Regions from separate parts of the Candidatus Corynebacterium faecigallinarum genome, predicted to be linked through region 2. Evidence: predicted binding sites of a transcription regulator. Region 2 holds the regulator's gene; the other holds the start of a gene.
What was found. The regulator HspR, encoded in region 2, represses chaperone genes until heat shock. The targets are predictions, from matches to a motif close to ANNTGAGTNNNNNNNACTCANNT.

Region 1: the regulator HspR is predicted to act here: its motif matches at 1,674-1,696, upstream of clpB (ATP-dependent chaperone ClpB).

Annotation. Positions count from the first base shown of each region.
Region 1 is NZ_JBQQOC010000020.1:37,518-41,940, reverse strand. Features, by position in the region: gene ACTXPP_RS10750 (carbon-nitrogen hydrolase family protein) at 1-478, shown strand, start outside; gene ACTXPP_RS10745 (ferredoxin reductase domain-containing protein) at 496-1,617, opposite strand; gene clpB (ATP-dependent chaperone ClpB) at 1,779-4,370, shown strand.
Region 2 is NZ_JBQQOC010000024.1:30,402-34,824, forward strand. Features, by position in the region: gene ACTXPP_RS11600 (hypothetical protein) at 1-281, opposite strand, end outside; gene dnaJ (molecular chaperone DnaJ) at 423-1,643, shown strand; gene ACTXPP_RS11610 (heat shock protein transcriptional repressor HspR) at 1,658-2,176, shown strand; gene ACTXPP_RS11615 (lipase family protein) at 2,192-3,523, opposite strand; gene ACTXPP_RS11620 (MFS transporter) at 3,549-4,423, opposite strand, start outside.

The sequences.
Region 1 (4,423 bases), on a different contig from region 2:
TTACCGGGAGTCCGACACGGTCAAACCCGGCACCCGGCGGGTCACCTACGACGTCGGCGGGGTCACCATCGGCCTGGCGACCTGCTACGACATTCGTTTCCCGGGGCACTTCTACGCCCTGGCGGAAGCGGGCGCCACGGTGATGGTCGTGCCGACGGCCTGGACCGACGGCCCCGGCAAGCTCGACCAGTGGCGCACCCTCACCGCCGCCCGTGCCCTGGACACCACCAGCTTCGTCGTTGCCGCGGGCCAGGCGCGCCCAGGGTCACCGGAGCGCTACGGCCAGAACGACGGGCCGACCGGCATCGGCCATTCGGCGATCATCAGTCCCGGTGGTGCCCGGCTCGCCGAGACCGGTTATGTGGCGCAGACCCTCGTCGTCGACATCGACCCGAACCATGTCGAGAAGGTGCGCAAGGGGCTGCCGGTGCTGAAAGGCCACCGCAGGGACCTGAAGCTGGGCAAGCGCGGAGAGTAGAACGTCCTACACCGCACTCAGGTGACCACCCGCGGCGTCCCCGGGAGGTCGGCGAGTGCCGCGGTGTCCGTACCGGCCACCAGAATGGTGTCGTAGGACGCTCCGGCGTTCAACGCCGCGTCCGCCACCGCGTCGGTGGCGGTGCCGACCGAGAACGTGAACCAGTCGAAGCCCCGGTCGAATCCCTCCAGGCCCACCTGTTCGTGCAGGTCCTCCGGGTTCTCGGCGGACCAGTACAGGTGCACCTGCGGACGGTTCTGTCGGGAGGACAGGTCCAGCACCAGCGCGCGAAGGGCGGCGAGTCCGTCGTCCACGGCGACCATCAGGACCTGCCGGGCATCCTCCGGAACCTCCAGCGAGCCGGTCGGGTTCGCCACCACCCAGGTGTCCCCGGCGGCGACCACCGGCGTGTCCCCGGCGGGGTGGCTCAGGTGGAATTCCAGGTAGCCGTCCGGATTCGGGGGAATTGCGGAGGCCAGCTTCCGCCAGGAGTCGGGGGAGTGGGCCGAACGCACCTCCAGGTACTGCCCGGGCCAGCCGGTGTTCGCCTTGGGGCGGGTGAGATCGGCGGCCAGCCGGACCACTGTCACCCGTCGGGTGCGCTGTTCGACCTCGAGCACGGTGGCCGGCAGTGTCGCCGGGACGCCGGCCTCCTCGTCCTCCACGGCGCCCAGGGCGGCGATGCGTACCGCATGGTCGACGACCTGGAGTAACTCGGTGACGCCCTCCGGGATGCCCAGTTCCTCGGCATGACGGTAGGTCAGGTCGGTGCCGGGGTCGGGGCAGCCGAAGACCTCGGTGATCGCGGCGGTCGCAGCCTCACCGATGGCGGCGTAATGGCCGGTGCCGATGCCGTACTTGCGTAGGTCACGACCGAGGTCGGCGAGGACTTCCGTCTGGGGGTCGGCGAAGGTGCCGTCGCGGTTGATGCCGGTGGAGGCGAAGAGTGCGGCGCGGCGCACGAGCGTCAGGTCGACGTGCGCCGGGGTGGTCGGTGCTCCGGTGCCGGACGGCTCGTCGACCGGATCTGCCGCCGGGGCGATGTCGGCATAGTGCAGACGGCCTCGGTCGAGGATGGTGTCTAGGTGCTCCCGCGCCGCCGCCAGGGTCGCGCCCAGCGCGGAGTCTGGTGTGCTCATGGACACTATTGTGTCACGTCGGAAGGAATGTGTTGCACATCACAGCGGTGGTGCAGTATTGAGTGGAACAGACTCAACCTTTGGGGCGTTGAGAGGAACAGAACCACAGAAGTTGATACCATTGCACTCAACGCCAGATTCTTGAGAGGAAAGGCAGTCGCATGAGCGGTTTCACGCCCACCACCCGTACCCAGGAAGCCATGCAGGCGGCACTGCAGTCCGCCACCGCGAACGGCAACCCCGACATCCGCCCGGCCCACCTCCTGGTCGCTATCCTCGACCAGGAGGATTCCATCGCCCGCCCGGTCCTGCAGGCCGCAGGCGTGGAACCGCAGAGCGTCCTGTCCGACGCCCGCGACCTCGTCGCCGGCTATCCCACCGTGTCAGGGTCCGGCATGGCCAACCCGAACTTCAACCGGGACGCGCTCAATGCCCTGACCGCGGCCCAGGAGCTCGCCACCGAGCTCGGCGACTCCTACGTCTCCACCGAGGTGCTGCTCGCCGGCATCGCCAAGGGTGACTCCGACGCAGCCAAGGCACTGCACACCCGCGGCGGGACCTATGAGGCCATCCGGGGTGCCTTCGAATCCGTGCGCGGCAACCGCAAGGTCACCACCGAGGAGCCGGAGGGCCAGTTCCAGGCGCTGGAGAAGTACTCCACCGACCTCACCGCCCGCGCCCGCGAGGGCAAGATCGATCCTGTTATCGGCCGTGACCAGGAGATCCGTCGCGTGGTCCAGGTGCTGTCCCGTCGCACCAAGAACAACCCGGTGCTCATCGGCGAGCCCGGCGTCGGCAAGACCGCCATCGTCGAAGGTCTGGCCCGCCGCATCGTCGCCGGCGACGTTCCGGAGTCCCTGCGCGGTAAGAAGCTCATCTCCCTCGACCTGGGTTCCATGGTCGCCGGCGCGAAGTACCGCGGCGAGTTCGAGGAACGCCTCAAGGCCGTCCTCGACGAGATCAAGGAGGCCGAGGGCGAGATCGTCACCTTCATCGACGAGCTGCACACCATCGTCGGCGCCGGTGCCACCGGTGAGTCCGCGATGGACGCCGGCAACATGATCAAGCCGCTGCTCGCCCGCGGTGAACTGCGCCTGGTCGGTGCCACCACCCTGGACGAGTACCGCAAGTACATCGAGAAGGACGCCGCCCTGGAGCGCCGTTTCCAACAGGTCTACGTCGGTGAGCCGACGGTGGAGGACACCGTGGGAATCCTGCGTGGCCTCAAGGAGCGCTACGAGGTGCACCACGGTGTGCGCATCCAGGACTCTGCGCTGGTCAGTGCGTCCTCCCTCTCGGACCGCTACATCACCAGCCGTTTCCTGCCGGACAAGGCCATCGACCTGGTCGACGAGGCGGCGTCCCGCCTTCGCATGGAGATCGACTCGCGTCCCGAGGAGATCGACGACGCCGAGCGGATCGTCCGACGCCTCGAGATCGAGGAGATGGCGCTGAGTCAGGAGACCGACGAGGCCTCCAAGGACCGCCTGGTCAAGCTGCGTGCCGAGCTCGAGGACGAGCGCGAGAAGCTGTCCGGTCTCACCGCCCGGTGGGAGAACGAGCGCGGCTCCATCGACCGCCTGCGTTCGCTGAAGGAGGAGCTCGACAACCTGCGCACCGAGTCGGAGATCGCCGAGCGCGAGGGCGACTACGCCAAGGTCGCCGAACTGCGCTACGGCCGGATCCCCGACCTGGAGAAGCAGGTCGGCGAGGCCGAGACCGCCGCGGCGAAGGCCGAGGAGGACCGGATGCTCACCGAGGAGGTCACCCCGGACACCATCGCCGAGGTCGTCTCCGCATGGACCGGTGTGCCCGCCGGCAAGATGCTGGAGGGTGAGACCGAGAAGCTGCTGGCCATGGAGAAGGTCCTCGGTGGCCGGGTCGTCGGCCAGCACGAGGCCGTCGAGGCGGTGTCGGACGCTGTCCGCCGCTCGCGTGCCGGTGTCGCCGACCCGGACCGTCCGACCGGCTCGTTCATGTTCCTCGGGCCCACCGGTGTGGGTAAGACGGAGCTGGCGAAGTCGCTGGCGGAGTTCCTCTTCGACGACGACCACGCCATGGTGCGCATCGACATGTCCGAGTACGGCGAGAAGCACTCCGTAGCCCGCCTGGTCGGTGCACCTCCCGGATACGTCGGCTACGACGCCGGTGGTCAGCTGACCGAGGCCGTGCGACGCCGCCCGTACACCGTGGTGCTCTTCGACGAGGTCGAGAAGGCCCACCCTGATGTCTTCGACGTGCTGCTGCAGGTCCTGGACGAGGGTCGTCTCACCGACGGGCAGGGTAGGACGGTGGACTTCCGTAACACCATCCTGATCCTCACTTCGAACCTGGGTGCCGGTGGCAGCAACGAGCAGGTCATGGCGGCTGTGAAGGCCGCGTTCAAGCCGGAGTTCATTAACCGCCTGGACGACGTCGTCATCTTCGACGCCCTGTCCGCCGAGCAGCTGACCCACATCGTGGAGATCCAGGTCGCGCAGCTCGCCGAGCGGCTGGCTGCCCGACGCCTGGACCTGCAGGTCACCGAGGACGCGAAGCGTTGGCTGGCCGAGCGTGGCTACGAGCCGGCCTACGGTGCCCGTCCGCTGCGTCGCCTGATCCAGAAGGCGATCGGCGATGCGCTGGCCAAGATGCTGCTGGCCGGCGAGGTCCGCGACGGTGACACCGTGCGGGTCGACGTCGATTCCGCTGGCGCTGACGCTGCCGCAGGTGCGGACGCCCTGACCATCGAGGCCGTCGCCCACGAGGACTGATGAACCGCAACATAGACGGAGAGGTCACTGTCACCGCCTGAAAGTGACCTCTC
Region 2 (4,423 bases):
GCGATGCGCAGCGACAGGTTGTCGAGCCCGACGAGTCGCGGGGGTGCGCTGGGCCGGCCTTCCGGGGTGGCGGCGATGTATCCGTCGGGACGCCAGACGGTGTCGAACCCTTCGTCGTGGAGGGCCTGCATGGCTTCCTCGCGCAGCAGATCGGCGCGCTCGGCGGTGAGGTGGGGGAACATCTGGTCCGGGCCGTCAGTGTCGACGACGCTGCGAGAATGCAGGTCGTCCTGCTGAATCTGCTGTGTCGCACGTCGTCTGCGTCGGCCTCGGAAGAACATGGACTCACATCCTAACAGCCGGGAATGTGGGGTGCCGGGTGTGCGTTGAGGGAGGTAGACCTTAGCGTGATAGACTCAAGTTTCACGCTGTACCGCGAGAACATCGATACAACGAAGACGTACCAGACAGAGAGGACGACGGTGGCTCAGAAGGAGTGGATCGACAAGGACTACTACGCTGACCTCGGCGTGTCATCCACGGCCGATGCCGACGAGATCAAGAAGGCGTACCGGAAGATCGCCCGGGACAACCACCCCGACGCGCACCCCGGGGACACTGTCGCTGAGAACCGCTTCAAGACTGCCTCCGAGGCCTACTCCGTGCTCGGTGACAAGGACAAGCGCAGCGAGTACGACGAGCTGAAGCAGATGGTCGCCAGCGGTGGTCTGGGTGGCTACGGCGGCTTCAGTGGCTTCGGTACCGGCGGCGGTGCCGGTGCCGGTGGCGCCGGTGGCTTCGGCGGGGCGGGGACGTCCGAGGGCTTCGACCTGGGTGATTTGTTCAACCGGTCAGGACGCTCCGGCGGTGGCGGTTTCGGCGATGTCTTCGGCGACATGTTCGGAGGCGGGGCAGGTCGAGACAGCGCCCGCTCCACCCGCACCCGCCGCACCCGCGGTGCGGACGTCGAGACCGATATCACCCTGGAGTTCCGCGAGGCGACCAAGGGTGTCACCGTCCCGATCCGGCTCACCAGCCCGGCTGCCTGCACCACCTGTCACGGTTCCGGTGCCACCCCGGGGACCTCCGCACCGAAGTGCGGCACGTGCTCCGGCTCCGGCATGGTCTCGGAGAACCGTGGGGCGTTCGGATTCTCACGGCCCTGCGCTGACTGCAACGGCACCGGCACCCGCATCGAGGACCCCTGTGACGACTGCGCCGGCACCGGTCGGGTGACGCGTACCCGCACGATCACCGTCCGGGTGCCCGCCGGTGTCGTCGACGGGCAGAAGGTGCGGCTGGCCGGCCAGGGCGAGGCCGGGGAGCGGGGACGTCCCGCTGGAGATCTGTTCGTCACCGTCCACGTGAAGCCGGACGACCTGTTCACCCGCAGTGGTGACGACCTGAAGATGACCGTCCCGGTGAGTTTCACCGAACTCGCACTCGGCGGGACGGTCACCGTCCCGACGCTGGACACGAAGGTGCGGGTGAAGATCCCGGCCGGCACCGCCGACGGCACCACCCTGCGGGTGCGGGGCCGGGGCGTGACCAAGCGCAACGGCAACTCCGGTGACCTGCTGGTCACCGTGAAGGTCGCGGTGCCGAAGAAGCTGGACGAGGGCGCGGCCAGTGCCCTGCGCCACTATGCCGAGGAAGAGAAGCGGGCCGGGTTCGACCCCCGTGCGGACTGGTCCGGGAACTGATGAGGTGATCGAGGATGGCGGAGCAGAAAGGCAGCAACGGCAACGGTCGTCCTGACCGGGGCGAGCGCGAGGTGTTCGTGATCTCCGTCGCCGCCGAGATCACCGGCATGCACGCACAGACGTTGCGCACCTACGACCGGATGGGCCTGGTCTCCCCGGAGCGTACCCGCGGTGGTGGACGCCGCTACTCCCAGGGCGACATCGAACAGCTTCAGGAGATCCAGCGGCTGAGTCACGATGAGGGTGTGAACCTCGCCGGGATCAAGGCGATCATCGACCTGCAGAACCGGGTCCGCGACCTGGAGGATGAGGCGGCCGCCCTGCGTCGTCGCCTGGCCGCGGCCGAGCGGCGTGCGGAGGGGGACGGTGCCGGTGGTGCTGGTACCGCTGGCGGACGCCGGCGCGGCGAGATCGTGCACGTGCCGCGCTCCACCGCGGTGGTGCTGTGGGAGCAGCGGCGCCGTGGGCAGGACGGGCGTGGACAGGACAGGCCGAGCCAGGGACGGCGTGACCAGGAGCGTCCCGACAAATAGTCTCCCGGGGTGCCGTTACAGCGACCCACAGCTGTTCGGCGCGGCAACCCCGTTGAACCGGTCGACGATCCAGCTGAACGCCGTCCCGGCCTGGGAGAACATCGGCACGGCGTGGTTCGCCGCGGTCTTCGGTGCGATCTCCGGCATCGGGTCGGTGATGAACTGCACCGGCGCGTGTGCGCCGTCCGACCCTCCGAGAGCGCAGTAGGACGCCGCCATCTCACGGGACTGGTCGTAGGGGATCGTGTCATCGTGGGCGGCGTTGAGGACCAACATCGGTGCGTTGAGTGCCCGGGTGCCTAGCCGGTAGTGGGAGTTGGTCAGCACATCACGCAGGCGGGGATCGGACTCGGCGATCCCGGAGAACGACCGGCCGTCCTTGGTCAGGGTACGGGTGTCGGTGTTCTCCCAGTTCTCCACCGAGTTGCCGATGCATTCGTCGGCGGTGGCGGCCATGAACTCGTGGCCTTTCTCGTTGAAGTACTCGTCCTGCAGATCGGCGAGTTCCGGGTGGCGGGCGAGTGCGCCGTTGAGCGCGTAGCCGGCGACTCCGGCAATCATGTGGTTGTCCACCGCCTTGACGACTTCGAGCAGGTCGGCGGGCGGGGCACCGGCGAAGGTGCCCTTCACATTGAGCTCTGGGGCGTAGGTAGCAGCATGGTCGGCCGCCCCGGCCGCAGCTCCACCACCCTGGGAGTAGCCGTAGAAGCCGATCGGCGAGTCGGCCGCCGCACCGACGAACTCCACGCCGGCACGCGCGGCGTCCGGTACGGCCTGGCCTTCCTCGGTGTGGTTGACGTAAGTGTGCTGACCAGGGGTTCCCAGGTCGATCAGGTCGGCGGCGATGACCCGGATGCCCATGGCGGACGCCGCGGCATAGAACGGGTACTCGTAGTTGAAGTTCATCGGCTGGCTGGAGTCGTCGGTAATCGCGCCGAGCAGGTTGTCCGCCCTCGAGGGGGCGCAGTCGTCGCCACTGCCGCGGGTGCCGGGCGCGAAGACGATGGTGGGGGTCGGACCGTTGCCCTGCCACCGTCCCGCCGGTTCGATGACGGTGGCGCTGGTGGCGACGGGCACACCGTCCTGCGTGGTGGAGGTGTAGAGGATCTTGTCGGCGCGGGCGGCAACGTCCAACGGGTGGGATGCCCGCTGGTCGCGGATCAGTGAGCCGGGGGCGTCCGGGATCGTCGCCGGCGGGGTGTAGAAGGGGTCGGACGCCGGCTCGGCGATGCTCGGGTCGGCGGCGATGAGGGACGGTGGGACGCCCGGGGCAGCAGCAGCGGCGGGTACGGTCACGGCCCTGGGCGTGGTGAAGGGTGCGGCCAGTCGGCGGCGAGGAGAAGTCATGGATAGAACTGCAGATGTTATTTTGTCACACGAATGTTCTTTCGGTACTTTCGGCTCTTTCAATGCTTCTCCTGGCCCGCCGTTCTCGGATCAGCGCCGGCACGATCAGCAGTGACAGTGCGCCACCGACGATGGCCAACACCTGGAAACTCGTCGCGGTCATCATCACGCTGGAGCCCAGACCGGCGACTGCGCCGGACAATGCCACACCGACGTCGATGGTGCCCTGGGCCTGCGGGCGGTTCTCCGGCACCGTGGCATCGACGACCATCGCCGTGCCGGAGACCAGCCCGAGGTTCCAGCCCAGTCCGAGCAGTATCAGTGCGATGACCAGCAGGGTCAGGTTGTCGCCAGGGGCGAGTGCGGCCAGTGCCCCGGTGGTCAACAGGGTGACTCCGCCGGCGAGGGCGACAGGGATGCGTCCGACCGTGTCGACGATGCGTCCGGTGACCAGCGACGGCAACCACATCGCACCGACGTGCAGTCCGATGACCAGGCCGACCGCGCCCATGCCGTGGCCGTGGGCGGCCATGTGGACCGGGGTCATGGTCATGATCGCGACCATGATGATCTGGGTGAGGATCATGACCGTGGCACCGAGCCAGGCGCCGGCACCGACCGGTGGGATGGCGGCTGTGCCGTGGTGCGGTACCGCGTCTTCAGTGCTTGTGCTCTCGGCCGGTGTCACAGTCCCCGACAGCTGCCGGGCCAACAGGTAAGGGTCCGGACGCAGTAGTGCGAACAGCACCGCACCGGCGCTGAGGTAGGCGGCGGCGGCGAGGATGAACGGCCCGGCGAGCGTGGGGATGCCCAGGGCGTCCGCCACCTGTCCCATCGGCTCGATGAGGTTCGGTCCGGCCACCGCGCCGATGGTGGTGGCGACCATCGCCATCGAGGTGC